3 regions of the Diaphorobacter ruginosibacter genome follow, and region 2 is predicted to be linked to each of the others. Evidence: predicted binding sites of a transcription regulator. Region 2 holds the regulator's gene; each other region holds the start of a gene.
The links. The regulator sigma-54, encoded in region 2, starts transcription at its own class of promoters, with help from an activator protein. The targets are predictions, from matches to a motif close to TGGCANGNAANCTGCTTT.

Region 1 (10,518 bases), 280 kb from region 2:
GGAAAAAACAATGCCTGCCCATAGGGAGCGCTGAAGGACCGGAGGGCGGGGAGGGCGACTGGCGCCTGTGCCTGGCTATCCGTTGAACTCAATCAACGCCATGAAGATTTGATATTTTCGAGCAATTACCAACTTCCGGGTACATTCCAGGGCCATCTCTTGAGATGAATTAGTGATAAGGTGAATAACGATGCGGGCTATTCCACGGACATTCTCACGGACATTCCTGCGCTGCTCCCTGCCGCTGGCGGCCTGCGTGGCGGCCACCTCCTCCTGGTCGGCCGAGGTCATCAAGATCGGCGAAATCAACAGCTACAAGGCCCAGCCGGCGTTCCTTGAGCCCTACAGGAAGGGCATGGAACTGGCCGTCGAGCAGGTCAACCAGGCGGGCGGCATTGCGGGCAAGAAGCTCGAACTCGTCATCCGCGACGACAACGCGAGCCCCGGGGATGCCGTGCGCGCGGCCGAGGAACTGTATACCCGCGAGAAGATCGACGTGCTCACGGGAAGCTTTTTATCGCACGTTGGCCTCGCGTTGACCGATTATGCAAAGCAGAAGCAGCGTTTCTTCCTGGCTTCCGAGACGTTGACCGACAAGGTCGTCTGGGCCGAGGGCAACCCCTACACCTTCCGCCTGCGCGCCTCCACCTATATGCAGGTGGCGATGCTGGTTCCCGAGGCGGCCAAGCTCCAAAAGAAGCGTTGGGCAATTGTCTATCCCAACTATGAATACGGACAGTCGGCGGCGGCCACCTTCAAGAAGCTCATGAAGGAACGCCAGCCGGACATCGAATTCGTCGCCGAACAGGCCCCTCCGCTGGGCAAGGTGGATGCCGGGAGCGTCGTGCAAGCCCTGGCCGACTCCAAGCCCGATGCGATCTTCAATGTGCTGTTCGCTGCAGATCTCGGCAAGTTCGTGCGTGAAGGCAACACGCGGGGGCTTTTCAAGGGGCGTGAGGTGGTGGGTTTGCTGACCGCCGAGCCGGAATATCTCGATCCGCTCAAGAAAGAGGCACCCGTGGGCTGGACAGCGACGGGCTATCCCTGGTATTCGATCAAGACACCGGAGCACGAGGCCTTCCTCAAGGCCTACCAGGCACGGTTCAAGGACTACCCGCGCCTTGGGACCATCGTCGGCTACAACGCCATCCGGTCCATCGCGGCGGGACTGCGCAAGACCGGTGGCAGTGCCGATACCGACAGGCTGGTGGCAGCCTTCAAGGGGCTGGAGGTGGAAACGCCGTTCGGCCGCATCACCTACCGTGCACAGGACCACCAGTCCACCATGGGTGCCTACATCGGCAAGACCGCCTATGACCAGAAGCTTGGGCGCGGTGTGCTCGTGAACTACCACTATGCCGACGGCAAGGACTACCAGCCGAGCGACGAAGAAGTGAAGAAGCTGCGGCCTGCCTCGGCGCAGTGAGTTCACCGCAGCGACTGTCAACGTCAACGGGGATCATCAAGACGATCTAGGACTTGCGGCCCCCGCCCATCAGCCCGCGCCGGTATTGCATCGCCTCGGCGACGTGTTCCGCGCGCACGCTGTCGCAATCCGCGAGGTCGGCGATCGTGCGGGCCACCTTGAGCGCGCGATGGGTGCTGCGTGCCGACCAGCCGAGTCGCACCGAGGCCGTCTGCAGGAATTGGGTTGCCGCGGGATCAAGCGCGGCATGGGTGTCGATGTCGCGCCCCTGCAGCCGCTGGTTGGCGCAGCCCTGGCGTGCGATGGCACGTCCGGCCGCACGCACGACGCGCTCGCGGATCGCGGCGGTGCTCTCGCCGGGGGCGGCATGCAGCAACTCCTCGGCGGGCAGCGCGGGCACCTCGACATGCAGGTCGATGCGATCGAGCAACGGGCCGCTGAGTTTCCCCTGGTAGCGCGCAATCTGCTCGGGTGAGCAGCGGCACGCACGCTGTCCCGAGCCGAGATGGCCGCACGGGCAGGGGTTCATCGCGGCAATGAGGGTGAAGCGGGCAGGATACTCCGCGCGCTGTGCCGCGCGCGAGATGGTGATGCTTCCGGTCTCCAGGGGCTCGCGCAGCGCCTCGAGCGCACTGCGCGAGAACTCGGGAAATTCGTCCAGGAACAGAACGCCCTCGTGCGCCAGCGAGATCTCGCCGGGCTTCGGGGGCGAGCCCCCTCCGACCAGGGCCACCGCGCTGCAGGTATGGTGTGGATGGCTGGTGCGCCGCTGCATCCATTCCTCGGGCCGGAACCGGCCGGCCAGGCTGGCGATGGCTGCGCTCTCGAGGGCCTGTTGTTCCGACATGGGGGGAAGCAGGCCCGCAAAGCGCTGGGCCAGCATCGACTTGCCCGATCCCGGAGGCCCTACCAGCAGCAGGCAGTGCATGCCGGCAGCGGCGATCTCCAGGGCGCGCTTGGCGGCAACCTGGCCCTTCACGTCGGCCAGATCGGGGAGGCTCGCGTGGGCATGGCGCTCCTGCGGTGCGAGCAGTTGCAGGCCGCTCTCGGGGTCGCCCTGTTCCTGCGGCAGTTGCTCGCGCACTTCCTGGGGAAGGAAATGACGCACCACGTCCAGCAGATGGGCGGCGCGGTAGATCTGCGCGTTGGGCACGAGGGCCGCCTCCTCGGCGCTGCCCGGCGGCAGCACCTGGCGCGGATCGCTCCCGTGACGCGACTGGGAGCGTATCGCCAGGCTGGTGGCCAGTGCGCCGCGCACCGGCCGGAGCGCACCCGACAGCGACAGTTCCCCCGCGAATTCATAGCCTGCGAACCGCGCCGCATCGATCTGGCCACTGGCCGCGAGGATGCCCAGGGCGATCGGCAGGTCGAAGCGCCCGGAGTCCTTGGGCAGGTCGGCGGGTGCCAGGTTCACCGTGATCTTCTTGTTCGCGGGGAACTCCAGGCCGGCGTTCTGCAGCGCGGAGCGCACCCGTTCGCGCGCCTCCTTCACCTCCACATCCGCCAGGCCCACCAATGTGAAGCTGGGCAATCCGTTGGCCAGATGCACTTCGACGGTGACCGGCATGGCCGCGAGGCCCGTCAGGGCGCGGCTTTGCACTAAAGCGAGACTCATTGCGGCATTTCTCCCCAGCCAGGTGCGCAGTTTGGAAAGCGAAACCCGCCACTCTGGCACCAAAACGGTGCATCTCGACATTCATGAATCGCAACCGCTGCGCGAAATCAATGGGGACGGTGACCAATGCATGAAGAAACACACATTTCTTGACATGGCACGGTCCGTGCTTTGAAGGGTCAACAGCCGATTTCATCACTTGCATTTCCGGAGGATCCCCATGTATCGCGTATCCCTGAAGCCCCTGCTTGTCGCACTGGTCGCCGCAGCACCCGTATGGGCGCATGCCCAGCTCACGGCCAACGTGGCCCTGACCAGCAACTACAAGTTCCGCGGGCAGGACCAGGACGTCAACCGCGTCAAGGCCGTGAATCCCGCGATCCAGGGCGGATTCGACTACACGTTCGGCGAAAGCGGTTTCTATGTCGGCAACTGGAACTCCAGCGTCGACTGGCTTTCGGGCAATTCCATCGAGATGGACTTCTACGGCGGCTACAAATTCAAGGCCGCCAATCTCGACTGGGACGTGGGCGTGCTGACCTACGTGTACCCCGGCAACTCGAACGGCAACACGACCGAGCTCTACGGTGCGGGCACCTATGGCCCTGTCACCGTGAAGTACTCGCACACGGTGTCGGATGACTACTTCGGGTGGGCCGGCGCAAAGCACTCCAGCCTGTCCGGGCGCAACACCGGTTACCTGAACGTGGCGCTGGCGCAGGAGATCGCACCGAACACGACGCTCAAGGCCGCCGTGGGCTACACGCGCTTCGCGGGCGACATCAAGGACCTGGGCGTGCCCAACTATGTCGACTACAGCGTGGGCGCGGCGTATGACTTCGGCGGGGGACTCGTGCTCAATGGCGCGATCCAGGGAGCGACCAAGAAGGGCTACTTCGGTGACGCCAACAAGGCCCGCCTGATCGTCTCCATCAGCAAGACCCTGTAATCACCCTTACACCCCCATCCATTTCAATTCAGAGGGCGCCCGCAGCGCCCGTTTCGGAGGACCCAAGCAATGAAAATGGTGACTGCCATCATCAAACCCTTCAAGCTCGACGAGGTGCGCGAGGCGCTCTCCGACATCGGCGTGCAGGGCATCACGGTGACCGAGGTGAAGGGCTTCGGCCGCCAGAAGGGTCACACCGAGCTGTATCGCGGCGCCGAGTACGTCGTCGATTTCCTGCCCAAGGTGAAGATCGAAGCGGCGCTGGATGACGCGATCGTCGAGCGCGCGGTCGAAGCCATCGAGGCCGCGGCACGCACCGGAAAGATCGGCGACGGAAAGATCTTCGTGTCCTCCCTCGAGGAAGTGATCCGCATCCGCACCGGGGAGACCGGCAACGAAGCGCTCTGAGCATCGCGGCCGAGCAGCCATCCGAACATGAATTCACCACCAAGAAGTTCTGCCATGAAAAAAATGCTTGCTTCATTCCTTCTGGGGCTCAGCCTGCTGACAGGCGGCACTGCGGTGCTGGCCCAGGCGCCAGCGGCCTCGGAGCCCGTGGCCGCCGCCGCAGCCGCGGCCGATGCGCCAGCGGCCGCCCCAGCCGCCCCGGCAGCGGATGCCGCCGCGCCCGCACCCGCTGCAGCCGCCGCGCCGGCGCCCAAGATCGATTCGGGCGATACCGCCTGGATGCTGACCTCCACGCTGCTCGTGATCCTGATGATCGTGCCGGGCCTCGCGCTGTTCTATGGCGGGCTGGGCCGTTCCAAGAACATGCTGTCGGTGCTGGTGCAGGTGTTCGTGATCTTCTCGCTGATCTCCGTGCTCTGGGCCGTCTACGGCTACAGCCTGGCGTTCTCGGGCGAGGGCAAGTTCATCGGCGGCTTCGACAAGCTGTTCCTCAAAGGCGTGAACCTCGAGTCCTTCGGCGCCCTGACGACGATTCCCGAGTATGTGTTCTTCGCCTTCCAGGGAACGTTCGCGGCCATCACGGTGGCGCTGATCGTCGGCGCCTTCGCCGAGCGTACCAAGTTCACGGCCGTGCTGATCTTCTCGACCCTGTGGTTCACGTTCAGCTACCTGCCCATGGCCCACATCGTCTGGGGCGGCGGCCTGCTGGCAGCCGATGGCGCGCTCGATTTCGCGGGCGGTACCGTGGTGCACATCAACGCCGGTGTCGCGGGCCTCGTGGGTGCCTACATGGTGGGCAAGCGCATCGGCTTCGGCAAGGAAGCGTTCATGCCGCATTCGCTGACATTGACCATGGTGGGCGCATCGCTGCTGTGGGTGGGCTGGTTCGGCTTCAATGCCGGCTCGGCAGGTGCCGCCAATGCGATCGCCGGCCTGGCATTCGTGAACACGGTGCTTGCCACGGCCGCAGCGACACTGTCCTGGCTGGCCGGCGAGGCCCTGCACAAGGGCAAGGCCTCGATGCTGGGTGCCGCCTCGGGTGCGGTGGCGGGCCTGGTGGGCGTGACGCCTGCGGCCGGCTTCGTCGGTCCCATGGGTGCCATCGTGATCGGCCTGGTCTGCGGCCTGGTGTGCCTGTGGGGCGTGGGCGGTCTCAAGCGCATGCTCAAGGTGGATGATGCGTTCGACGCCTTCGGCGTGCACGGTGTGGGCGGTATCGTCGGCGCGGTGCTGACGGGCGTGTTCGCCGCGCCTGCCCTGGGCGGCGTGCAGCCCGCCGACTTCGCGATGGGTCATCAGGTGTGGGTGCAGGTCAAGAGCGTGATCTTCACCATCGTGTGGTCCGGCGTGGTGGCATTCATCGCGTACAAGGTGGCCGACCTGACCGTGGGCCTGCGGGTCAGCGAGGAGGCCGAGCGCGAGGGGCTTGATATCACCTCGCATGGAGAGACGGCTTATCACCGGTGAGCCCGGAGGGGTGGTCCCTGTGGTGGCTTGGATTGCACCCTCCCTTTTTCTTGTGTCTGGATAGCGAGTGGTTCTCCTCCGACATTGGACCCGCACCTGCGGGTCTTTTTTTATTTCTGGGCGGCGGCGAGCGTGGTCTGACGCAATGTGTTCTCCATGGCCGCATACGAAGCCCTTGGCTTCGAGGGCTCATCGTTTTGAGGCGGCGATACGGGTCCCCATGCGTCGTTGCGAAGCTTGGCCTATCAAAAGGTATGTCTGCAGCTTCGCGCCTAGCCTGCGGACTCGTCTCGCCGTTGGGGTGGGGCGTTCACATGCTCCGCGCGCTTCATTGGCCCGCTACTCCCTGAATACCGGGCAGGGATTGTTCGCGTATGGGGGGCATACGGGAATAATCCCCTTCCATGACTTTCTCTCTTTCTTCCCCGGCCTGGTCCGCGCTGCCGGGCTCGCTGGCGCAGCTGGGTGAATCTCCGTTCTGGCATCCGCAGGAGTCACGGCTCTATTGGGTGGATATTGCGGGCCGTGCGTTGCTGCGCTGGCGCTGGGGTGAGGAGGCGGTGCAGCGTTGGGAGATGCCGTCGGAGCCCGGGTGCATTGCACCGGCCCGCGTGAACGGGGAGGCGTCGGGGCTGGTCGTGGCGCTGCGGGACCGGATCTGCCACGCGCCGCAGTGGGGTGGTGAATTGCATGCACTGGCGCGGTTGCCGATCGATGCCGCGACGCAGCGGGCGAATGACGGCAAGTGCGATGCGCTGGGTCGCTTCTGGGTCGGCACGGTGCATGAGCCCGAAAGCGGGCCGCGTCAGCCGGTGGCCGGGCTGTATTGCGTGGACCTGCGCAATGCCGTGGATGGGCCGCGGGTGAGCCGGTTGCAGGGCGGAGTGGCCACCGCCAACGGACTGGCGTGGTCGCCCGATGGTTCACGCATGTACTGGAGCGACACGCCCGCGCATGTGATTCGCGTGTGGCGCTGCAATGCGCAGCACGAGCCGGTCGGTGAGCCCCGGGTGTTCCGGCAGTTCGATCCCAAGCCGGCGGGCTGGAAGCCCGGCATGCCCGGCTACCAGGGGCGCCCGGATGGCGCCACCGTGGATGCACAGGGCCGTTACTGGTGCGCGATGTACGAGGGCGCGCGCGTGCTGTGCCTTGGCGAGGATGGCGAATTACTGGCGGACCTGTCCGTGCCGGTGCAGTGTCCCACCATGCCGTGCCTTGCGGGTCCCGACGGGCTGGCACCTCGCCTGTTCGTGACATCGGCTCGCCATGGGCGCCCGGCCGACGAGCTGGAGCGCCTGCCGCAGTCGGGCATGCTGCTGGTGGGGGAGGCTGGCGTGGCGGCCTTGCCCGTGAACTGGTGCGAGATCGGCGCGCGCTGAGCGAGACGGCCACCGGGAAAACCTTGGGGCCGCCTTTTCCCCATTGAAATAAATCCTTTGGGTATGGATGGCGCCTGCGCATACAGTGGCGGGCATCCGGCGCGACGCTAGTTTCGCTTCTTTCATTGCATTGTGCAGGGGGTGCCTCATGCGGATATCCGTGCTGTTCAGGGTTTTCATGGCGTGGTGGGTGATGGCGATCGTGATGTTCTCGCCTGTCGCTCTGGCCACCACCGACATCACGCAACGTGACGAGCAGGCGCTGCGCGGCGTGAAGGCGATGGTCCTGCTGCCCCCCGAATTCGACGAACAGGCCGGTGCCGCCGGCGTGACGCCGTCGATGGTGGCGCGCCGCGCGGAGGTCTACCTGCGCGGCGTGGGGGTCCGGCTGGTGGCTGACGCCGACCTGCTCACCGAGGCGGAGCGCAGCGAGTTCCCCCGGTTGCTGATCCAGTTCGGCGCGCTGCGCAACGATGGCAGGCGGCGCACCGATGTCGTCGTCACGGTGAATGTGCTGCGCATGAACGGGCAGGCGAGCCAGCCGGTATACATCGTCCAGCATCTCGGCCAGACGCTCCAGAAACCGGGTCGCAATGTGATGATGCGTGAGCTGGATCTGGCGCTCAACCTGCTGCGCGAGGACCTGCGCCGGGCCCATCGCTGATTCGGGCCGGGCGAGGCGTTCAAAACGCTCACGCCGCCTTTTCAAAAAAATCACACGCCCGGATGGCGTTCTGGCGGGTGTGGGCGCTACCATCCCGGCATGGAATCAGCAGCGCTTTCCCAGATCATCGAACGCGTGCGCGACAGCGCACAGCATGGCCGTGCCCTGCGGGTGCGTGGCGGCGGCACCAAGGACTTCGTGGGCGGCCCGGCCGTGGCACTGTGCAAGGCGGACGTGCTCGACATGCGCGCCCTGGGCGGTGTGGTGGACTACGAGCCTAGCGAGCTGGTGGTGACGGTGCGCGCCGGCACGCCCCTGGCCGAGCTCGAGGCGCTGCTGGCGTCGCGCGGCCAGTGCCTGCCGTTCGAGCCGCCGCGCTTCGCCGCGGGAGGCACCGTGGGCGGCATGGTCGCGGCGGGGCTGTCAGGCCCGGCCCGCGCGAGCGTGGGAGCGGTGCGCGACTATGTGCTCGGCATCGAGATCATCAACGGCAAGGGCGAGCTGCTGCGCTTTGGCGGGCAGGTGATGAAGAACGTCGCCGGCTACGACGTCTCCCGCCTCATGGCGGCCTCGTGGGGCACGCTCGCCGTGATCACCGAGGTCAGCCTCAAGGTGCTGCCGGTGGCTCCTGCGGAGGCCACGCTGCGCCTTGAATGCGACCAGGCATCGGCACTGCAGCAACTGCATGCCTGGGGCGGCCAGCCCCTGCCGCTGAACGCCAGCTGCTGGGTGCAGGATGCCGGCCGGGGCCAGCTTTTCGTGCGTCTGCGCGGCGCGAACGCGGCGGTGGAGTCGGCCTGCGCCAGCATGGGCGGCGAACGTCTTTCCGGCGAACAGACCGCGGCCGGCTGGGATGCCTGTCGTGACCACACGCTGCCGTGGTTCGCGGATCGCGCGAGGCGGCCGGAACAGGCGCTGTGGCGATTGTCCGTTCCTCAGACCGCCCCGGTGCTGCCGTTGCCGCAAGGCGCGGAGCCGCCGCTGGTCGAATGGCAGGGCGCGCTGCGCTGGGTGCAGGCACCGGTCGAATGCGGTGCGGCGCTGCAGGCGGCGGCGCAGGCGGTGGGCGGCAGCGCCATGCTGTTCGCGGCTCCCGCACAGGGCGCCACGCTGGCTCCGGCGGCCACCCACCCGCAGCCCGCGCTGGCGGGCATTGCCCAGCGGCTGAAGCAGTCCTTCGATCCCTCGGGCATCTTTCAGCCGAATCGCATGGGCGCGGGCGGCTGAGGGCGGAACGCCGCCCGCCCATGCCCACCGACAGAACGAACCGATAGACAGACAAGCAAGCCATGCAAACCCAGCTAGCTCCCGAGTACAAGAACACGCCGCACGGCAAGGAGGCCGAGGCCATCCTGCGCAAGTGCGTGCACTGCGGCTTCTGCACCGCCACCTGCCCCACCTACCAGACGCTGGGCGACGAACTCGACGGTCCGCGCGGGCGCATCTATCTGATCAAGCAGGTGCTGGAGGGCAAGGAGCCCACGCGCGCCACGCAGGAGCACCTGGACCGCTGCCTCACCTGTCGCAACTGCGAGAGCACCTGCCCGAGCGGCGTGCAATACGGCCACCTGCTCGACATCGGCCGCCAGGTGGTCGACGAGAAGGTGCCGCGCTCCACGGGCGAGCGCCTCAAGCGCTGGGCGCTCAAGGAAGGCATCACCTCTCCCCTGTTTGCCCCCGCGATGAAGCTGGGCCAATCGGTGCGCGGCCTGCTGCCCGAGAGCCTCCAGGCCAAGGTGCCGCCGAAGTCCGAACATGGCGCCTGGCCCACGCGCGAGCACGCCCGCAAGGTGCTGCTGCTGGCCGGTTGCGTGCAGCCGGCCATGCTGCCCAACATCAACTACGCCACGGCGCGCGTGCTCGACGCGGCCGGCATCCAGACGGTGATCGCAGGCAACGCCGGGTGCTGCGGCGCGGTGAAGTTCCACCTGAACGACCAGGATGGCGGACGCGTGCAGATGCGCGCCAACATCGACGCGTGGTGGCCCATGGTCTCATCGGGCCAGGTCGAGGCGATCATCATGAATGCCTCGGGTTGCAGCGCCATGGTCAAGGACTACGCGCATGCGCTCAAGGACGACGCGCAATATGCCGAGAAGGCCAGCCGCATCAGTGCCATCGCGCGCGACGTGTGCGAGCTGCTGCCCGCCATGCTGCCGGAGCTCGCCGAGAAGCTGCAGGGCCGCGTCAACATCCAGGGCAAGCTTGCCTACCATCCGCCTTGCACGCTGCAGCATGCGCAGAAGCTGCGCGGCGGCGTCGAGCGTGATCTGGGCAAGCTCGGGTTCAGGATGCTGACTTCGCGCACCGAATCGCACCTGTGCTGCGGCTCGGCCGGCACCTATTCGATTCTTCAGCCCGAGCTGTCCAAGACACTGAAGGCGCGCAAGTTGGCTGCGCTGCACGAGGCGTGCGGGAACGAAGAGCCCGCGATGATTCTGTCGAGCAATGTGGGCTGCATCACCCACCTGCAATCCGGTACCGGCGTTCCCGTCAAGCACTGGATCGAGGCGCTGGACGAGGCGCTGCAGGGCAGCGCCGGCCGCTGAGAGGCCGGCGTCGTCTGCTGCAGCTCAGATCAACGGCGGATCGAACGCACGGATCGGCGGC
Region 2 (10,518 bases):
TGCTGCATGCGAAGGTGACGCTCTTCGTGGTGATCGGGCTGATATCGATCGGCCCGACCGTGCGCTTTCTGCGCTGGCGGCGTCAACTGCGCGCCTCGGGCACACTGCCCTCCGAGACCGAGATCCGCAATACGCGCCGCCTGGTGATGATCGAGGCGCACCTGCTGGCGCTGATTCCGCTGCTGGCGGTATTTCTGGCGCGCGGCGGTTGATTGACCCACGGCGTGCCACCCAGGGTACCCATCGCCGGCAGGCCTCCAAAATCTAAAGATCCAGAAGGCCGCGGAGCAGGCCAAGCAAGCAGACGCCGAGTAAGAGCCGCCTCGCGGCGAAGGCGTCGTCCCCCCTGGGGGGAAGGCGCGAAGCGACTCAGGGGGCGTTTAACCAGCCCACCGCCGGCAGGCCCCCAAAATCTAAAGATCCAGAAGGCCGCGGAGCAGGCCAAGCAAGCAGACGCCGAGCAAGAGCTGCCTCGCGGCGAAGGCGTCGTCCCCCTTGGGGGGAAGGCGCGAAGCGACTCAGGGGGCGCTTAACCAGCCCACCGCCAGCAGGCCTCCAACCCCAAAGATTCAAAAGGCCGCGGAGCAGGCCAAGCAAGCAGACGCCGAGCAAGAGCCGCCTCGCGGCGAAGGCGTCGTCCCCCTTGGGGGGAAGGCGCGAAGCGACTCAGGGGGGATCACTTATTACTCAGACATTCCTTCATGAACGCCTTGCGCTCGTCACCCTTGAGGCTCTTGGTGCCGGCGTCCGCGTTGCAGGTCTTCATCTTCTCCTGCTGGGTTGCCGGCTTGGCGGGCTTGTTCGACAGGCACGACTTCATGAATGCCTTGCGTTCGTCACCTTTCAGTTCCTTGGAGCCGGCATCTGCATTGCAGGTGGCCATCTTCTGCTGCTGCGCCGTGGGCTCCTTGGCGGAGGCAGGCGTGGCGGCGATCATGCCCACGGAGAGGGCGAAGCTGACGGAGGCGAGAGCGGAAAGCAGTTTCTTCATGTTGATCTCCTGCAAAAAACCACAGAAATGCCCGAAAAAAGGGCGGGCCACTCAGCATAACGCCAGTTGACATACGTCAGATGACACGGGCACGTAAAATTGCCGGATGCTTTCCGTCAAACAGGATTTGCTCGCCGCCCTGGCTGCCGAGCTCGAAACACTTTCGCCCGGCGCAGGCGCGCGCGCGGCATTCGAAAACCCCAAGGTGGCCGCGCATGGCGATTTCGCCTGCACGGCTGCGATGCAGCTCGCCAAGCCGCTGAAGGCCAATCCGCGAGCGCTTGGTGAACAATTGAAAACCGCGCTGGAGGCGAGCCCGGCCTTCCAGAAGTGGGTGGACGCCATCGAGATCGCCGGCCCGGGCTTTCTGAACATCCGCCTCAAGCCCGCCGCCAAGCAGGAAGTGGTGCGCGAGGTGCTCACGCAGGGCGACCGGTTCGGCTTCCAGCCGCAGCGTGGCGAGAATGTCCTGGTCGAATTCGTCTCAGCCAATCCCACGGGGCCGCTGCACGTGGGCCACGGCCGCCAGGCCGCGATCGGCGACGCCATCAGCAACCTGTACTCCACCCAGGGCTGGAAGGTGCACCGCGAGTTCTACTACAACGACGCGGGCGTGCAGATCGACACCCTCACCAAGAGCACGCAGCTGCGCGCCAAGGGCTTCAAGCCGGGCGACGAGTGCTGGCCCACCGATGCCGAGAACCCGCTGGCCAAGAATTTCTACAACGGCGACTACATCGCCGACATCGCCCAGGCCTTCCTGAACAAGGAAACCGTCAAGGCCGACGACCGTGAATTCACCGCGAACGGGGATGTCGAGGACTACGACAACATCCGCAACTTCGCCGTCGCCTACCTGCGCAACGAGCAGGACAAGGACCTGCAGGCCTTCAACCTCCAGTTCGACGAGTACTACCTCGAATCGAGCCTGTACAAGAACGGCTATGTGGAAGACACCGTCAAGCGCTTGATCGCCAGCGGCCATACCTACGAGCAGGACGGCGCGCTGTGGCTCAAGTCCACGGACTACGGCGACGACAAGGACCGCGTGATGCGCAAGTCCGACGGCACGTACACCTATTTCCTGCCCGATGTGGCCTACCACATCCAGAAGTTCAAGCGTGGCTACGGCAAGGTCGTGAACATCCAGGGCACCGACCACCACGGCACGATCGCGCGCGTGCGCGCCGGCCTGCAGGCGGCCGACGTGGGTATTCCCCAGGGCTATCCCGACTACGTGCTGCACACCATGGTGCGCGTGGTGCGCAACGGCGAGGAAGTGAAGATCAGCAAGCGCGCCGGCTCGTACGTGACGCTGCGCGACCTGATCGAATGGACCAGCAAGGACGCCGTGCGCTTCTTCCTGCTGTCGCGCAAACCCGACACCGAGTACACGTTCGACGTGGATCTGGCCGTGGCGCAGAATAACGACAACCCGGTGTACTACGTGCAGTACGCCCATGCGCGCATCTGCTCGGTGCTGCGCGCCTGGGCAGAGCAGGGCGGTGCGGGCGTTCCAGCGCTCAGTGACGTGGATCTCGCGGCTCTCGAGGGACCGCAGGCCCAGGCGCTGATGCTGCTGCTCGCGAAGTATCCGGAAATGCTCACGGCCGCCGCCACCGGCAACGCGCCACATGACGTTACCTTTTACCTGCGCGATCTGGCGTCCGCCTATCACTCCTACTACGACGCAGAGCGTATCCTCGTGGATGACGAGAAGGTCAAGCTCGCACGCCTCGCGCTGGTCGCAGCGACCGCGCAGGTATTGCACAATGGCCTCGCCGTTCTGGGGGTCTCGGCTCCCGAGCGTATGTAACTTCGAGTGACTCCAACGGATCTATGAATCTTCACAAGCAACGCGGCGGCCTCATCCTGGGCCTTATTCTGGGCGTGCTCATCGGTCTGGCCGCGGCCCTGGCCGTTGCCGTCTATGTGACAAAGGTGCCCGTGCCGTTCCTGAACAAGAACGCGTCGCGGGGCGCCGACCAGGACGAGGCGGAAGCGCAGCGCAACAAGAACTGGGACCCCAACTCCAGCCTCTATGGCCGCAATCCGGCCAAGCCCGGCTCCACGCCGCAGGATGCGACCACGTCGCCGCCGGCGGTGACGGGCACGGTGACCCCGGCCCCCGCGCCGGTCGCGTCGGCGCCGGCACCCTCCACCACGACGGCCTCCGCTCCGCGTGGCACGGCGTCGTCGACCACCGCATCGCAGCAGCCCAAGCCCACCAGCAGCGACCCGCTGGGTGATCTGGCGCGCGCACGCGCCGCTGCGGCCCCTGCACCGGCGCCCGTGCCCACGACCAACGATCCGTTCGACTACTTCGTGCAGGCCGGCGCCTTCCGTTCACAGGCCGATGCAGATGCGCAGCGCGCCAAGCTGGCGATGCTGGGCTGGGAGGCCCGCGTGAGCGAGCGCGAGCAGAATGGCCGTACCGTGTTCCGGGTGCGAATCGGTCCGTTCAGCAAGCGTGACGATGCCGATTCGCTCAAGGGCAAGCTGGATGGGGCCGGGATCGAAACGGCACTGGTTCGCGTGCAGCGCTGAACTTTTTTGCCGTCCTTCGCTCACAATCCCAAGTTGCTACAAAAAAACTGAAGAGGAATGTTCATCTCATGAAACGCCGCGAGTTTTCCCTGTCCACCGCCTCGGCGGTCGCCGCTTCCGCCCTGACACTGCCCCTGTCGATGAACGCACAGGCCCAGGCCCGCGCTTTCAAGGAGGGCAAGGACTTCGTCAAGCTCAAGAAGCCCGTGGCGACCGATGCGCCCGCAGGCAAGGTCGAAGTCATCGAGTTCTTCTGGTACAGCTGCCCGCACTGCAATGCCTTCGAGCCGGCTTTCGAGGCCTGGGCGAAGAGCGCTCCTGCCAACATGGCGATCCGCCGCGTGCCGGTGGCCTTCAACGCGAGCTTCGTGCCCCAGCAGAAGCTGTATTTCGCGCTGGAAGCCATGAACCTCCTGCCGCAACTGCACACCAAGGTGTTCCATGCGGTGCACGTGGAGCGCCTGCCCCTGAACAAGGACGATGCCATTTTCGAGTGGATCGGCAAGCAGGGCGTGGACGTGGCGAAGTTCAAGGAAGCCTACAACTCGTTCAACACCGCCAACCTGCTGCGCAAGGCGGCCGCACTGCAGGAGGCCTACCAGGTCGAAGGCGTGCCATCGATGGGCGTGGCGGGCAAGTACTACACCGACGGCACCATGGCAGGCAACATGCAGAGCGTGCTGCAGGTCGTCGAGTACCTGGGATCGCTCAAGGCCTGATCGGATCGAACTCCTCGTCTCGCCACGGCTGAAGAACGCGTCCCCTGGGGCGCGTTTTTTTTGGTCCGGCGTGTCGGGGTGCACGATCTTTACCTTGTCCGCCTATCGTGGCGGGGTCGTTTCCATACCTTCTTGCCCGGGCTTCAGTACAATGGCCGAGCAAGATTCATGCCCTATGAAAAACAGACTCATCCCGTTATTTCTTGGCTGCCTGCTGGCCCTCGGCTCGGTGGCCTCCCATGCTGAAAAAGCCGACCGTGACAAGCCGATGAACATCGAGGCCGATGCACTGCGCCATGACGAGCTCAAGCAGATCAGCGTGTTCACGGGCAATGTGGTCATGACCAAGGGCACCATCGTGCTGCGCGGTGCGCAGCTGGAGGTGCGGCAGGACCCCGATGGCTTCCAGTTCGGCACGGTGACCGCTGCCGCCGGCAAGCGCGCATTCTTCCGACAAAAGCGTGATTCCGCTCCCGGTGCGCCGGACGAGTTCGTCGAGGGCGAGGGCGAAGTCATCGAATACGACGGCAAGGCCGACATCGTCAAGTTCATCCGCCGTGCCGAGCTGCGCCGCTACCGCGACACCACGCTGACCGACCAGGTCAATGGCGCACTGATCGTCTACAACAACATCACCGACGTGTTCACGGTGGATGGCGTCAAGAGCACCACGCCGGGCAATGCACAGGGTGGCACGCCTTCCGGGCGCGTGCGCATGACGCTCACGCCCAAGGAGAAACCGGCGGAAGGCGCGGCGTCCCAGCCCGCAAGGCCTGCACGCACGGGAGAAGCGCCCGCGTTGCGCTCGAGCCCCGAACTGAGCACGGGCGGCAGCAAGTGAGTAGTGGTGTCGACGTGTTGAACCCTGATTCCGCAGCAGCGCCCATGACGAGCAGCGTGGATGCGCACAGCCGCCTCGAGGCCCTGCATCTCGAGAAATCCTACGGCAGCCGCAAGGTGGTGAAGGACGTGTCCCTGTCGGTACGCAAGGGCGAGGTCGTGGGTCTGCTGGGCCCCAACGGCGCCGGCAAGACCACGTCGTTCTACATGATCGTGGGTCTCGTGCGCTCCGACGCCGGCGAGATCTACATCGATGGCCAGTCCGTGCAGGACCTGCCGATCCACAAGCGCTCGCGCCTGGGGCTGTCCTATCTGCCGCAGGAGGCATCGATCTTTCGCAAGCTCAACGTCGAAGACAACGTGCGTGCCGTGCTCGAGCTCCAGAAGGATGAGAACGGCCACGCGCTCTCGCGGGCGGTGATCGAGGAGCGCCTGACCATGCTGCTGCAGGAGCTGCGTGTGGACCACCTGCGCGAATCGCCTGCGCTGGCGCTCTCGGGCGGTGAGCGCCGCCGCGTCGAGATCGCCCGCGCCCTCGCGACACAGCCGCGCTTCATCCTGCTCGACGAGCCCTTTGCGGGTATCGACCCGATCGCGGTGATCGAGATCCAGCGCATCATCGGATTCCTGAAGGCGCGCGGCATCGGGGTGCTCATCACCGACCACAACGTGCGCGAGACGCTGGGTATCTGCGATCACGCATTCATCATCAGCGACGGCCATGTGCTTGCCCAGGGCACGCCCTCGGAGATCGTGGACAACGCCGATGTGCGCCGGGTCTACCTCGGCGAACATTTCCGCATGTGAGTGCCATGGGTGACGACCTGAGGGGACGCTTCATCGCGAGACAGGACTGCGGGCAATGAAACCGGGACTGTCGCTCCGCGTATCGCAACATCTGGCGCTCACGCCGCAACTGCAGCAGTCGATCAAGCTGCTGCAGCTCTCCACGCTGGAGCTCGACCAGGAGGTCGAGCAGATGCTGGATGACAACCCGTTCCTGGAGCGCGAAACCGATACCGCCACCCGCGAGGAGTTCGGGCTCGACAGCGCGGACACGCCGGCAAGCGGCGAAGAGGCGGAGTTCTCCCTGCATGCCGCAGGCTCCACCACGGCCTCGGCAGGCGCCGACGAGCCAGGTTCCGCAGCCGATGCAGACCCGCCGGCGGCCCAGACCGAGAGCGTCGACTGGGATGGCGACGGCACGGTCGATGTCCAGCCGGATGATGGCGAGTGGGGGGGCGATGCTCCCGCGCGCACCCATACGAGCGGGTCCGGCGAGGATGAAGTGGACGCCATCGATCTTGCGCGTGCACATGAGTCGCTCACCGACCACCTGCACCGGCAGGCACTCTCGCTGCATCTGTCGGAGATCGACAGTGCCGCCGTGCGCTTCCTAATTGAATCGCTGAACGACGATGGCTACCTGGAGGAATCGCTTGCCGAACTGGCGATTGCCCTGGCAGGCAACGATGCGCCCACCGAGGAGCTCGAAGAGCTCGTGCATCGCTTCACCGTGGCGCTGCGCCTGCTGCAGAGCCTCGAGCCAGCGGGCGTCGGCGCGCGCAACCTGGGTGAATGCCTCACGCTGCAGTTGCACGGCATGAACCAGGACGAGGAGGGCGATCCGGCGATCATCGCCGTGGCGCTCGACATCTGCCGCGATTCGCTGGACCTGCTGGCGCGCCGCGACGTCAAGCGCCTCACGCAGGCCTGTGGCGCCGGTGAGGAGAACACGCGCGCGGCCATGAACCTGATTGCGCGCCTGGAACCTCGCCCGGGGCGGCGCTTTGCCGATGTCCAGCGCCAGATCATCGTGCCCGACGTGATCGTCAAGAACGTGGGGCGCGGCGCGCAGATGCGGTTCACGGTGCAGCTCAACGCGGATGTGATGCCGCGCCTGCGCGTGCATGACGTCTACGCCAACGCCCTGCGCGGCCAGCGCGGCAACGAGGCCCATGCGGGCCTGCAGCAGCGGCTGCAGGAGGCGCGCTGGTTCATCAAGAACGTGCAGCAGCGCTTCGACACCATCCTGCGCGTGTCCACGGCCATCGTCGAGCGCCAGAAGAATTTCTTCGTGCACGGCGAACTGGCCATGCGTCCACTGGTGCTGCGCGACATCGCGGACGAGCTGGGCCTGCATGAGTCCACCATCAGCCGCGTGACGACGGCCAAGTACATGTCCACGCCCCAGGGGACCTTCGAGCTCAAGTACTTCTTCGGATCGGGCCTGGGAACCGAGACGGGCGGCAGCGCGTCGAGCACGGCCGTGAAGGCGTTGATCAAGCAGCTGCTGAGCTCCGAAAACCCGAAGAAGCCGCTGTCGGACAGCAAGATCGCGGACATGCTGGCGGAGCAGGGCATCGAGTGCGCCCGCCGCACCGTGGCCAAGTACCGCGAGGCGCTGAAGATTCCCCCGGCCAATCTGCGCAAGGCGGTGTGAGGGCAGCGGCCCATGAACGCGCCAAGGGTTTTCATGGGTAAGAAACGTCGTTTTTTGTCTGCTCTGCTTTCAATTTCACCCGAATGAGGTATTGCCAGCACCGGCCGAAATCGTGACCATTGGTGCATTGCGAACTGCACCCCGCTTCCGGCTGGCGGTGCAGCACATCTCGAGGGGCATTCCGGTGGAGTGCAAAGGGGAAGCGCAGCGGCCGCACCGGCCCGGACGATGGATGTCCTCGTCGGCGGTGCCTGGTGCAAGGAAAAAGGCCGCCAAGACGACGCCGGCACATGTGGGCCCTCAGCCCTGCACGCAGCGGTGCAGGACATGGACACATGTGCCAGGCGGGCGTCGCTGCCGCGCAATGTCAGAATGCAGCGCTTTCGAGTTCTCTTCTTGAACGCCCTTCCGAACTCTCTTCCGAACCCCCTTCACTCGCCCATGGCACGCATCGTCTTCGAACTTCCAGCGCATTTCGCCTTCAGCACCGAGGTGCAGATCTACATCAGCCATGTGAACCAGGGTGGTCATCTCGACAATGCACAGCTGTTGAGCCTGGTGTCGGAGGCGCGCCTGCGCTTCTTCCAGGCCATCGGGTTTCCCGCGGAGGATGACCCGGACACCACCATCGTGGTGGGCGACATCGTCGCGCAATACAAGTCGGAAGGCTTTCACGGCGAGGTGATGTGCATCCGGATGACGCCTGCGGATTTCAACCGCTACGGCTTTGACCTGGTGTTCAGCGTCACCGAGAAATCCCAGGGCCGCGAGGTTGCGCGCGGCAAGACCGGCATCGTCTTCGTGAGCCGGACGGACCGCAAGGTGGTGCCGGTTCCCGGCGCCGTCCTGGAGCGGCTGCAGGCCATGCAGCAGATCGGCTGAAACGTTTTCTTGCGTATGAAAATCGATGGCAGGCCGCTTCTGGCATAGTTCCGGCATTCAAATTTCATAATAAGAAAAACAAAAGGAAACAGAATCCTTACATGTTTCCTCCTAACATGTGCCGAACCGACAGAGTGCGGCCTCGCAGGATGGGGCCGATTTCCGCATCATCTTTTGCGGCTGCGGCCAGCGGGTGACGCGCCCGTCTTCCTGGAAGCAACGTGTCGCCTGTGGTCGCCGCGTGCGGGAGGCGACACATGCAGAAGGCGTTCGAGCACTCGTGCAAGCACTGTCTCTATGCGGCGCTCGCCGCATGCCTTGCACCAGGCAGTGGTGCAGCGGCACGTGAACTGGTTTCCGTCGACGCGCTGATGGCGGCGCCCCCGCGGGCAAGTTCCCTTGGCAAGGACGGTGTGGCCCTGCCTGCGGAGGTGCAGCAGATCACGCGCGACAGTAGGCTGGGATCGCCCGTGTTCGTGAAACTCGTGCCGCAGGGTGTTTCCACCGTTGGTGATGGCAAGCAGGCCCCTGCCATCGATGCGACGCGTGCCGCACGCGACGTGTTCAAGCGCCTGGCGCCTCTCTATGGGGTGAGTGCATCCGACATCGATGCCGCTTCCGTGCAGGTGCAGCGCGAGGCGCTCGCAAGCGGTGCCCGCCTGGTGCGCCTCACGAGCCAGCGTGAAGGAATCCCGGTATTCCGCGAGCAGGCCACGGTGCTGCTCGATGCGCGGCAGCAGGCACTGAGCGTGGGCGGCTCCATTGGCAGCACCCAGCTTGCCGGCGGCGCGAGCAAGTCAGCCGCGTCGTCTGCCCTGTCCCCCGCGGCGGCGGCGCAGAAGGCCTTGAGCGACTTCGATTTCGCGGCCGATGCTCATGCGCAGCTTACCGAGCGCGCGCAGGCGGCCGATGCGGGCGGCTACCGCTGGCTCGAACTGCCATCGACGGTCAAGGGGGCTGGGGGAGCCGTGCTGGAGGATGCGATCCGCTATCGTCCCACCTGGTTTCGCATGCCGCAGGGCCTGCTGGCCGCCTACTACCTGGAGCTGCGCGTGCTGGAGGGCGGTGTGCACAGTGCCTACGCCTATGTGATCGACAGCAGCAGCGGCGCCCTGCTGTTCCGCAGCAGCATGGTGGCCCACGACGCGGGGGCTGCCGCCTACACCTATGGCGTGTGGGCCGATCCGCAGACCGGCGTGCCGCTGCGCGGACCCCAGGGCATGGGGCTGAGTCCCTATCCGGGCGGGGGCCCCAGCGGTTTTGCGCCTGCGATGGTGGCACCCGCGAAGATCACGCTGGCCAGCGCCGCCTTCTCGCGCGCTGATCCGTGGGTGGATTCGGGTATCAACACACAGCTCGGCTTCACCGCGGGCAACAATGTGCGTGCCTTTGCCGATGTGGTGCGGCCGGACGGAGACAGCGGGTCGCCGCTCGCCGGCAGGGTGTTCTGCGAGCCGAATGCGTCGCGCGTGGAGGCCGATTTCCATGCCTGCACCGCCAGCCGTTCGTTCGCCTATGGCTACGACTTCTCCGCGAGCCCCCTGGCCAACCTGGGCCAGGCGTCAAGCTCCCTGGCGAACATCTTCTATGTGCTCAACTGGCTGCACGACTGGTTCTACGATGCCGGCTTCGACGAGGCATCTGGCAACGCGCAAGCCCGCAACTTCGGGCGTGGGGGCCTCGAGAACGATGCGATCTCCGCGCGCGCGCTCAACTACATCGGCTTCAACAACTCGGCGATGAGCACGCCGGCCGATGGTGCGCCCCCCATCCTGCGCAGCTACCTGTACAACCGCTCGGCGCCCATGCGCAGCGGGGCACTGGACAACACCATCGTCATCCATGAATGGGCGCATTACCTGAGCAATCGACTGATCGGCAACGGAACGGGCCTGTCGACCCGGCAGGCCGCCGCCCTGGGCGAGGGCTGGAGCGATTTCGTGGCGCAGCTTGTCACCGTCACGGGCGAGGACCGGCTCAGGCCCGGCAACGACCGCTTCCAGGGCGCCTACGCCCACGGGGCCTACGCAAACGGTGCCGTGATGCCACCCGCCGTGGATGGGGGCAACACCTCGTATTTCGGCAGCCGCCGCTAT
Region 3 (10,518 bases), 950 kb from region 2:
GTGCTTCTTCACCTCGTCCAGCGTGAACAGGCCCTTGTCCTTGATGGCCTTGCAGATCGCGCCCTTGGTCACGCCGTTGCAGCCGCAGACCTCGTCGCCGTCGGCCATGGCCGCGGCCTTGCTCTGGCCCTGGTGGCCGGTGTCGCCCAGGTTGGACTCGCCGAACATCAGCTTGTCCCGGATGTCGGCCACGCTGCGCCCTTCGCGCAGCAGCTTGAAGTACCAGCTGCCGTCCACCGTATCGCCGTAGAGGCATGCGCCCACGAGCCGGTCGTCCTTGAGCACCAGCTTCTTGTAGACACCGCCACCGGGGTCGCTCATGATGATTTCCTCGGTGTCCGCGCCGCCCTGGAAGTCACCCGCCGAGAACAGGTCGATGCCCGTCACCTTGAGCTTGGTCGACGTGAGCGATCCCTGGTAACGCCCGATGCCGAACTCCGCAAGATGGTTGGCCAGCACCTTGCCCTGCTCGAACAGCGGCGCCACCAACCCGTATGCCACGCCCCTGTGCGCCGCGCATTCGCCCACCGCATAGATGCGCGCGTCGGTCACGGTCTGCAGGGTGTCGCTCACCACGATGCCGCGATTCACATGCAGATGGACCTTCTCGGCCAGCGCCGTGTTGGGGCGGATGCCCACCGCCATCACCACCAGGTCGGCCGGCACCTCGCTGCCGTCCTTGAACCGCACGGCGCGCACGCGACCCGTGGCGTCGTCTCCCAGCAGCTCCTGCGTGTGCGCCCCCATCAGGAACTTCATGCCGCGCTCCATCAGCGATTGCTTGAGCAGGTCTCCGGCGGTGTCGTCCAGTTGCCGCTCCATGAGCCAGTCGCCCACATGCACCACGGTGCATTCCATGCCGCGCTTCATGAGCCCGTTGGCCGCCTCGAGCCCCAGCAGACCGCCGCCGATCACCACCGCGTGCCGGTATTGCGCGGCCGCATGGATCATCGCCTGCGTGTCCGCGATGTCGCGGTAGGCGAGCACGCCCGGCAGATCCTTGCCCGGAACCGGCAGCATGAAGGGATGGGATCCGGTCGCGAAGATGAGCCGGTCGTAGGGCGCGCTGACGGCGTCGCCGTTCGCGTCCACCGCATGCACGATGCGCCGCGCGCGATCCACATCGGTCACGCCGCAGCCCGCATGCAGCGTGATGCCGTGGTCCTGGTACCAGGACCAGTCGTTGAGGATGATCTCCTCAAGCGTCTGCTCCCCCGCCAGCACGGGCGAGAGCAGGATGCGGTTGTAATTGGGATGCGGCTCGGCGCCGAATACCGTGATGTCGTAGAGATCGGGCGCGATGGCGAGCAGCTCCTCCAGCGTGCGCACCCCCGCCATTCCGTTGCCGATCATGACCAGTCTGGATTTCTTCATCTCATGCTCCGTGGGCGTATGAAAACAAAAAGACGTCCGGCAACGACCATGAGTCTTCATGGGTCGCCTGGACGTCTTTGTCGTGTGCACCAGGGCTGCGTTGCCCGATGCATCCGTGGCCCACATTGGCCACGCTTTTTCCTATGCAATCCTCATGCCAGCTGCATGGCCTTGAAGATGCGCTTTTTTGGTGCAACGCATGTGCCATGCACGTGCGGTACACAGCACTGCTTACACACCCTTCTCCACATGCCCCTGCCGTGTATACAGAAAGTCCATCACCGCCTTGCGGCAGCGCTGGTACTCGGGATCGTCCGCCAGCACGACCCGGTTGCGCGGCCTGGGCAGCGGCACTGGGAGTACCTCGCCGATCGTCGCCGCCGGCCCGTTGGTCATCATCACGATGCGGTCGGAGAGCAGCACCGCCTCGTCCACATCGTGCGTCACCATCACCACCGTGCGCTGCGTGCGCGCCACGATCTCCAGCAGCTCGTCCTGCAGCTTGGCCCGTGTGAGCGCATCGAGTGCGCCGAACGGCTCGTCCATGAGCAGCACCTGCGGCTCCATCGACAGCGCACGGGCAATGCCCACGCGCTGCTTCATGCCGCCCGAGATCTCACCGGGCCGCTTCTGCGCCGCGTGTGTGAGTCCCACGAGCGCCAGCGCCGCATCGGTGCGCTCGGCGAGTTGCGCCCGGCTGACGCTGCGCCCGAACACGCGCTCCACCGCGAGATGGACGTTGTCCCAGCAGGTGAGCCACGGCAGCAGCGAATGGTTCTGGAACACCACCGCGCGCTCCGGTCCAGGTCCCTTGATCTCGCGGCCCGCGCAGGTCAGCGCGCCCGCCGTGGGCGAGGTGAGTCCCGCGATCAGGTTGAGCAGCGTCGACTTGCCGCAGCCCGAATGCCCGATCAGGCTCACGAACTCGCCGCGCACGATGCGCAGGTTGATGTCCTTCAGTGCGGGGAACACGCCCTTCGAGGTGCGGAATGTCTGCTCCACGTTCTGCACGTCGATGTACCTTGCCAGTGTCGGCATCGGTGCGGCCAGGCCCTCGGGGCTCGAAGCAATGGCGGCATTCATGTCTTCACCTCCTCGAATGTGAACGCGGAAGCCAGCTTCACCAGCGCCAGCTCCAGCACCAGACCCACGATGCCGATCACGAAGATCGCGATGATGATGTTCGCGACGTTGAGGTTGTTCCACTCGTCCCATACCCAGAATCCGATACCCACGCCGCCCGTGAGCATCTCTGCCGCCACGATCACCAGCCATGCCGTGCCGACGGCCAGCCGCACCCCGGTCAGCATGTAGGGCAGGACGGAAGGAAACAGTATGGTGGTGGCGATCTTCCACTCGCTCAGGTTGAGCACGCGGGCCACGTTCATGTAGTCCTGCGGCACGCGCTGCACGCCGGTCGCCGTGTTGATGACCATCGGCCAGATCGAACAGATGAAAATGGTCCAGATCGCCGCCGGATCCGCGCCCTTGAACACCAACAGGCCGATCGGCAGCCAGGCCAGCGGCGACACCGGCCGCAGCAGGCTGATCAGCGGGTTGAACATGCGCGAGAGGAAGTCGAAGCGGCCGATGACGAAGCCCAGCGGGATGCCCACCAGCGCCGCGAGCCCGAAGCCAATGCAGACCCGCTGCAGCGAGGCCAGCACGTTCCAGCCCACGCCCTGGTCGTTGGGGCCGTTGCGGTAGAACGGATCGCTGAACACTTCCTGCGCCTGTTGCCAGGTGGCCAGCGGCCCGGGAATGCCGTCGCCGCGCGCCACGATCGACCAGAGCATCACCAGCAGCATCAGGCCCAGCACGGGCGGCAAGGCGCGCTGGGCCCAGCTGCCCAGACGCCTCGCCAGCGGCATGCGCGGCGGCGCTGCGCGCTCATCAGGGGGCGCATGCTGACGGATGCGAGGGGCGTTCGCGTGGGCTCCTGGATCGACGGTATCCGTGGCGGGACCATGAAAAACTGCACTGACCATGGTGGGCTCCGATGGGGTCAAGACAAAACGAAGAAGGAAACACAGAGAGAACAGGGCCTGGATTCAGGCCTTGGACTTGAAGGAATCGGCATAGCGCGCCGGGTCGCTTCCATCCCACACCACCCCATCCATCAGCTTGCTGCTGCGCATGGGCGACTTCGGCACGCTCACCTTGAGCTGCGCCGCCGCCTGGGTGTACAGGTCGATGCGGTTGATCTTGCGGGCCACCGCGAGGTAGTCCGGGTGCGACTTGAGCAGCCCCCAGCGCTTGTGCTGCGTGAGAAACCACATGCCGTCCGACAGGTAGGGGAAGTTCGCGTCGCCATCGGCAAAGAACTTCATGTGGTTCGGATCGTCCCAGGTTCTTCCCAGGCCGTTCTGGTAGCGCCCCAGGATGCGCTGATTGATGGCGTCCACGCTGGTGTTCACATACGACTTGGCCGCGATGGTCTCGGCCATCTTCAGCTTGTTCTGCATGCTGGCGTCGATCCAGCGACCCGCCTCCATCACCGCCATCATCACGGCGCGCGAGGTGTTGGGATACCTCTCCGCGAAGTCGGCACTGCAGCCCAGCACCTTTTCGGGATGGTCGCGCCAGATGTCCTGCGTGGTGGCGGCCGTGATGCCGATGCCGTCCATGATCGCGCGGTGCCCCCAGGGCTCTCCCACGCAATATCCGTCCATGTTGCCCACGCGCATGTTCGCCACCATCTGCGGGGGCGGCACGGTGATGACCTTGGCATCCTTCAGCGGGTCGATGCCCGCGCTCGCCATCCAGTAGTACAGCCACATGGCATGCGTTCCCGTGGGGAAGGTGTGCGCAAAGGTGTACTCCCGCTTGTCGCTGGCCATGAGCCTGGCGAGGCTGGCCGCATCGACCGCGCCCTTGTCGGCGAGCTTCCTGGACAACGTGATCGCCTGGCCATTACGGTTCAGCGTCATCAGAACCGCCATGTCCTTCTGCGGACTGCCCACTCCCAGCTGCACGCCATAGACCAGCCCGTACAGCACATGGGCCATGTCCAGATCGCCGTTGGTGAGCTTGTCGCGCACGCTGGCCCAGCTGGCCTCCTTGCTGGGAACGATCTTCACGCCGTATTTCTGGTCGAATCCCAGCACCGATGCCATGACCACGCTGGCGCAGTCGGTGAGAGGGATGAAGCCGATCTTCACCTCCTTCTTCTCCGGAGCGTCCGACCCCGCGGCCCAGGCGCCGTGGTGCCCGAGCGTGGCGTAGAGCGCCGAGCCCGCGGCCAGTTGCACGCCGCTGCGCAGAAAGCTGCGGCGCGGCGAGACCGTGCCTGCGGTCGGTTCCTTCTCATTTTTCTTCATGATCGAACTCCATCGAAGTCGTGGTGGCAAAGCAAAAAAGAAAACGGCGTCCACCCCTTCGCCTGCACACAGCAGACGAAGGAAGGGGACGCCGTTGTCCGGGAATCACGGGCATTGCTGCCGGGCAGGACCGCCTTTGGTCCGCTCTTGTCCCTGCCTGCACGCACGATCCGTGCCATGGAAAACCACAGGGGGTTGGTGGGCACAGCCCCCGTATCGGCCCTCGCATGGTGCATTGCAGCATCCGCCGATGGCCAAGTTGGTGCGCGACGGGATTCAGGGAGGCAGCAGCTCGACCGTCGACAGCACCGCCTGCGCGACATCGAGCAGCCGGCGGTTCTGGTTCATTGCGGTCTGGCGCAAGAGCTTGTGCGCATCGCTCTCGCTGATCTGGCGCAGGTGCATGAGCATGCCCTTGGCGCGTTCGATGGTCTTGCGCTCGACAAGTGCGGTGCGCGCCCTGTCGATCTCGGCCTGCATGGCGAGCAGGCGCTGCGATTGCTCCTGCACCAGGCTGCGGATCGAGCGCTCCAGCTGCGGTCCGAAGGCGGCGCAGCTGGCATACGCTGCCGTGGTGCGCGGCAGGCTGTCGGGCGCGTCGACGGCGAAGAAAGCCAGCCCCTCAGTTTCCTCCGTTGCATGTTCCCGGTCCTGCAGCGCCTGCAGGGCGGTCTGAGCCAGTTCCAGCCTTCCTGCGCACAGCAGCGCGAGCTCGCGGGCCATCAGGACCTCCACTTCGTGCATCGCATCGAGCCGCAGCGAGCAGGCGGCAAACCAGCGCTCGCCCAGCCCCGCGTCCAGGCCGTCATCCGCCTGCGCGGTGCAGGCCACGCGGCGCAGGCGCTCGATGGCGGACATGTCGGGTCCCTGCTCGCACCGGCCCAGCCACAGCTCGTGCATTGCGGCCGGCGCGAATTCGGTGAACACCTGGAAGCACTGCTCCTGCGAATCGATGAGGTGCAGCCAGTGGCGCCGGCGCTGTTCATCGTTCACTCCCGAGGCAAATGCGGCTGCTCCCGTGGCGCGCTCCTGTCCGGCAAGCTCCTTGCCCTGCATGAAATGGAACAACGCCACCAGCAGGCGCGAGACGTCCGGATCGCATGCGCTGTCGGCCGCCTCGAACACCAGGGCAAGACAGGCCGCGATCAGCCGAACGAACGCGGCCGTGCTCTCCTGCAGGGTGAGCGCCAGCGACCCGATGCCGCTGCGCAGCGCGGGCAGGGACGCAAGCCCCTGCAGCAGGCAGGCGATCGCGTTGTACAGCAGCGCCGCATGCCGTGCGGGCTGCACCGGCAACTCCTGCGCATCGAGCGCCAGACGCACCATCCCGATCGCATCGTCCACGGCCCGCATCTGCGCCGCCAGCGCGGGTGCGCCCTGCTGGCCGCCGCTGGCAAGCCACAGGTTCGACAGCCCGCGCTCCTTCTGCAGTTCATGGATCAGCTCCGACACGCAAGTGACCAGCGAGCAGGCGCTGCGCAGCTGCTCCAGTTCGGCGATCTCGGACTGCCTTGCGGCAACCAGGTAGCACAGCGGTGATTTCATGGGAGGCCGTCAGTGTGTCGGGATACGCCGACACCGATGCAAGCTCCGTGCCCGACGGCCCCGGATCACATTCTTCCCGCTGCGCGGGAGTTTGCAGTACACTGGCGCGATGTCTTCGTCCACTTGGTTCCCTGCCAACGCCCTTGCCGGCCGCTTCCCGCGCGGCGCATGCGCGCTGCCCGAGAGTGCACGAATGATTACGATGATTACCGACACAGCTACCTAGCGCGTGTTGGGTGGCTGTACCGGCAGCCACCTGGAATCGTCCCCCTCCTCCCAAGAATCGATGACCCAGCTGGCAAGCTGGGTTTTTTGTTTTTCGGCCCCGCAAACGGGGCTCTTCTGGAGAGGTAGACACCATGTATAGCGAACCCCGCCTTCGCCCCGTCTCACTGAATGCCGCCGCGCAAGCGGCCTGTGCCAGCCTGCCGTTGGCACCCGCATTGCCTGCGCTGCGGGTGGGCATGATCGGCCTGGGGACGGTGGGCATGGGCACATGGTCGGTTCTGCAGCGCAACCAGTCGTTGATCGCCGCGCGGGCCGGGCGCGGCATCGAACTCGTCGCCCTGGCCGTCCGCGACCGCGTGCGCGCCGCAGAAAAGCTGGGCGACGCGGCGCTCGGGAATGTCGAGCTCACCAGCGATCCCCACTATGTGGCCACCCACCCCGACATCGACGTGCTGGTCGAGGTGGCCGGCGGCACCGGCCCGGCGCATGACTGGGTGCAGGCCGCGCTCGCAGCGGGCAAGCATGTGGTCACCGCCAACAAGGCACTGCTCGCCACCCATGGCGAAGCCCTGGCGGCCAGCGCCGCGACACATGGCCGCCAGCTCGCATACGAGGCGGCCGTTGCAGGCAGCATTCCCATCATCAAGACGCTGCGCGAAGCGCTGGCCGCCAATCGCATCGATGCGGTAGCGGGCATCCTCAACGGCACCAGCAACTACATCCTCACGCGCATGCGCGATGCGGGCCTCGATTTCGAACAGGCGCTGGCCGAGGCGCAGGCGCTGGGCTACGCCGAGGCCGATCCCACCTTCGATGTGGACGGCATCGACGCCGCGCACAAGCTCACGCTGCTGGCCGCCAATGCATTCGGCGTTCCGGTGAACTTCGACGCCGTGCATGTGGAAGGCATCCGCGATCTGCAGCGCGCCGACATCGCCGCCGCCGCCGAGCTCGGCTACGCGGTGAAGCTGCTCGCCGTCGCCCGCCGCCGGGGCAACGCACTGGAGCTGCGCGTGCACCCTGCCCTCGTCGATCAGCGCAACCCGCTCGCGCATATCCATGGCGCGACCAACGGCGTGTCCGTGCATGGCGATGCGAGCGGCGCGGCGTTCTACAGCGGTGCGGGCGCGGGGGGCGAGCCCACGGCATCGGCCGTGGTGGCCGACCTCATCGACCTGGCGCGCCTGCCTGTGGATAACGTCCGCGGCCGCGGTCACGGCGTACCGACGCTGGGCACGCACGTGCGCGAGGGCGACGCGCCGCACGTGCTGCCGATGGCCGAGGTGGTCGCATCGCAGATGCTGTGCGTGGCCTGCGACAAGGGCCTGTGCGAGTCGGGCACCGTCCGCGCGCTGGAAAGGTCGGGCCTGCAGGTGCTGCGCCGCAAGTGGGTGCATGCAGGCGAACAGGGTGCGGCACCCGCGCTGGTGCTGCTCACCGCGCCGGTGGCCGACGCCGTTGCCGGGAGGGCGGTGCAACAACTGCAGGCGCACGGCGGTCCGATCGTGCGCCGCCTGCGCGTGCATGCGGAGGGGTGATCGCCAAGCTGTGCAAGACTAGGGAACCTGCTAACGCACTTTTCCGTCCCCCGCATCCATGTCCCAGTCCGCCAGCGCCGAAGCGCAGTTCCGCCCCAAGCTCATCACGCCGTCGCGCGAACAGCTCGCCATCCAGGTCGCGCGTGAGCGCACCCTCATCGTCGAGGCGAATGCGGGTGCGGCCAAGACCACCACGCTCGCGCTGCGCGTGGGCGAGTGCCTCGCGCGCGGCATGTCCGCGCATCGCATGATGGCACTCACACACACGCAGCCCGCCTGTGTCGCGCTGCGCGAGCGCATGGCGCAGATCGGCATCGCACGGCCTGTGGTCCAGCAGATCCGCATTCAGACCTTCGAGGAGTTCAGCGCCGAGATCCTGAGGCAGATCGATGACCGCGCCGTTCCCGTCGCGAGCGAGAACGAGCAGTTGCGCACGCATTTCTGGGGCGCCGTGCAGCGCGTGGAAGAGAATGAGGCCGATCCCTGGCGCGACCAGCTGAACCTGCCCGCCATTGGAGACAGCTGGTTCGTGGAGGAGTTCCTCAAGATCAACGCGCGCCTCAAGGGCACGATGCGCGACGTACTGGAGCGCGACGGCCGCAGCGCCAGCCCCGAGTATGCCGAGAGCATCGGCATCGACTACACGCAGCTCAGGGTGTACCTGGCCTATGAGCGCATCCGCCGCCGGGAGAACGAGGACACGCCGCTGTTCCGCGGCGCCATGGATGCCACCTACGATCTCGCGCGCCACTTCCACGAAGGCGCCAGCGCCGAAGGCCTGCGCCACTGGCCCGCCCATGCCCAGGTGGTGCTCGTCGACGAGATGCACGACCTGAACCAGGCCATGTTCCGCGTGCTGGTCGAGATTCTCAACACCACCAAGAGCCTGTTCTGCGGCATGGGGGACGTGGACCAGGTGGTGCACGAGTCCTCCGGCGCGGACGCCGTCTTCATGCAGACGGCCATTGCAGATCACACCGAACGCAGCATCCAGCGCTACCAGCTCACCCACAGCTTCCGTTTCGCCAGGAGCCTCGCGCTGCGGGCCGGGCGCGTGGCGGCCAAGCCCTACAGCTCCGAGGCCGCGCACGAGACTCAGATCACCGAGCAGACCTTCTCCACCGACGAGGAATGCGCCGCGCTGGTGGTCGCCAGTGCCTTGGCCTGGAAGCGCGTTCACTGGCGCAAGATGCACGAGTTCGCCATCCTGCTGCGGCATCCCGCGCAGTCGGTGCTGATCGAAAACCAGCTCATCGAGCATGCGCTGCCGTTCGCGATGAACGGCTTCGAGAGCTATCTCAAGCGCCCGGAAATCCTGTTCATTCGCGGGCTCATGGCCGTGGCCACCGACAACATGGCCAGCCTCTCGCATGAAGACACGCGCAGCCAGGTGCTCGGCGCCCTGCACTTCTTCAGCGGCACGCGCATCGAGGTCGAAGACCGCCCGGGCGACAGCCAGGCCACGCTGCTGGCCGAAGCCGTGCACGCCGTGCGCGACAACGCCATGTTCCTCACGACCTTCTTCGACAACCAGGTGCTGCGCACCGCGCCACCCCACCTGCGCAGGCGGCTCGAGGCGGCACGTCAGCTCGCCGCGACACACAGCGGGCCCACGTTCCTCGACGACGTGCTGCAGGCGCTCGACATCCGGGCCATCATCCACGAGGCCTACATCTCCAAGGAGCGGCGCGAAGAGGCGCTGTCCAACATCGAAGGACTCAAGCTCGCGGCCCGCAAGTTCCAGTCCGCGTTCGATTATTTTCATTTCCTGAACACCCTGGAGGAGAAGCAGCGCGACTTCAAGGACAGCAAGCGCCTGCAGATCGCCAGCATCGTGAGCGTGAAGGGACTGGAATTCGAGCATGTGATCGTCCCGCACCTCACCCAGGGCGCCTTTCCCGCGGGCAACGGCACCTCCACCGAGGAGCGCAACCTGCTCTACGTGGCCATCACGCGTGCAAAGCGGCAGCTCACGCTGCTCGCGCATGCCGAGCGGCCCAGCGTGTTCATGGCGACCATGTCCAGCAGTCGCAGAGCGGGCGACACGGACCGGGCCGCATGACATCCCTGCGCGGGCGCGGCCAAGGCGCATCGGCTAAGATGGCTGGATGAAAGCACAGTATCCGGGCTTTCCTCTCCATCCAGTTGTTCCATGTCCGCACAGCAATGGGCCGATCAGGCCCTGCAATCGTTCGATACCGTAGTCCAAGCCACGGGGGGCTTCCGCAGCCGCCCGGGCCAGCGGCTCATGGCCGAGCAGGTCGCGCAGGCATTCAGCCGGGCACAGCTCGGCAAGATCGATGCGGACGATGAGAACACACCGCCCCCCGAACGCGCGATTGCCGTGATCCAGGCCGGAACCGGCGTGGGCAAGTCGCTTGCGTACAGCGTGCCCGCGATCTCGATGGCGCTGGAACGCGGCACGCGCGTGCTGATCTCCACCGCCACGGTCGCGCTGCAGGAACAGCTCGTCACCAAGGACCTGCCCGCGCTGGCCGCACACATCAGCAAGC

Region 1: H9K76_RS00225 (TorF family putative porin) is a predicted target of sigma-54. The motif match lies at 3,197-3,214, and genes of this name have one in related genera.
Region 3: H9K76_RS20505 (nitrate regulatory protein) is a predicted target of sigma-54. The motif match lies at 6,275-6,292, and genes of this name have one in related genera.

Annotation. Positions count from the first base shown of each region.
Region 1 is NZ_CP060714.1:39,038-49,555, forward strand. Features, by position in the region: gene H9K76_RS00215 (ABC transporter substrate-binding protein) at 191-1,426, shown strand; gene H9K76_RS00220 (YifB family Mg chelatase-like AAA ATPase) at 1,473-3,041, opposite strand; gene H9K76_RS00225 (TorF family putative porin) at 3,262-3,990, shown strand; gene H9K76_RS00230 (P-II family nitrogen regulator) at 4,060-4,398, shown strand; gene amt (ammonium transporter) at 4,453-5,865, shown strand; gene H9K76_RS00240 (SMP-30/gluconolactonase/LRE family protein) at 6,270-7,244, shown strand; gene H9K76_RS00245 (hypothetical protein) at 7,405-7,908, shown strand; gene glcE (glycolate oxidase subunit GlcE) at 8,008-9,135, shown strand; gene glcF (glycolate oxidase subunit GlcF) at 9,198-10,457, shown strand; gene H9K76_RS00260 (molybdopterin-dependent oxidoreductase) at 10,482-10,518, opposite strand, start outside.
Region 2 is NZ_CP060714.1:317,615-328,132, forward strand. Features, by position in the region: gene H9K76_RS01520 (DUF2214 family protein) at 1-212, shown strand, start outside; gene H9K76_RS01525 (PsiF family protein) at 677-991, opposite strand; gene argS (arginine--tRNA ligase) at 1,098-2,807, shown strand; gene H9K76_RS01535 (SPOR domain-containing protein) at 2,831-3,538, shown strand; gene H9K76_RS01540 (thiol:disulfide interchange protein DsbA/DsbL) at 3,607-4,257, shown strand; gene lptA (lipopolysaccharide transport periplasmic protein LptA) at 4,433-5,098, shown strand; gene lptB (LPS export ABC transporter ATP-binding protein) at 5,143-5,904, shown strand; gene H9K76_RS01555 (RNA polymerase factor sigma-54) at 5,960-7,540, shown strand; gene H9K76_RS01560 (acyl-CoA thioesterase) at 7,982-8,422, shown strand; gene H9K76_RS01565 (IPTL-CTERM sorting domain-containing protein) at 8,680-10,518, shown strand, end outside.
Region 3 is NZ_CP060714.1:4,533,134-4,543,651, reverse strand. Features, by position in the region: gene nirB (nitrite reductase large subunit NirB) at 1-1,374, opposite strand, end outside; gene H9K76_RS20520 (ABC transporter ATP-binding protein) at 1,606-2,412, opposite strand; gene ntrB (nitrate ABC transporter permease) at 2,454-3,362, opposite strand; gene H9K76_RS20510 (CmpA/NrtA family ABC transporter substrate-binding protein) at 3,426-4,694, opposite strand; gene H9K76_RS20505 (nitrate regulatory protein) at 4,971-6,239, opposite strand; gene H9K76_RS20500 (homoserine dehydrogenase) at 6,599-8,005, shown strand; gene H9K76_RS20495 (3'-5' exonuclease) at 8,064-10,067, shown strand; gene dinG (ATP-dependent DNA helicase DinG) at 10,158-10,518, shown strand, end outside.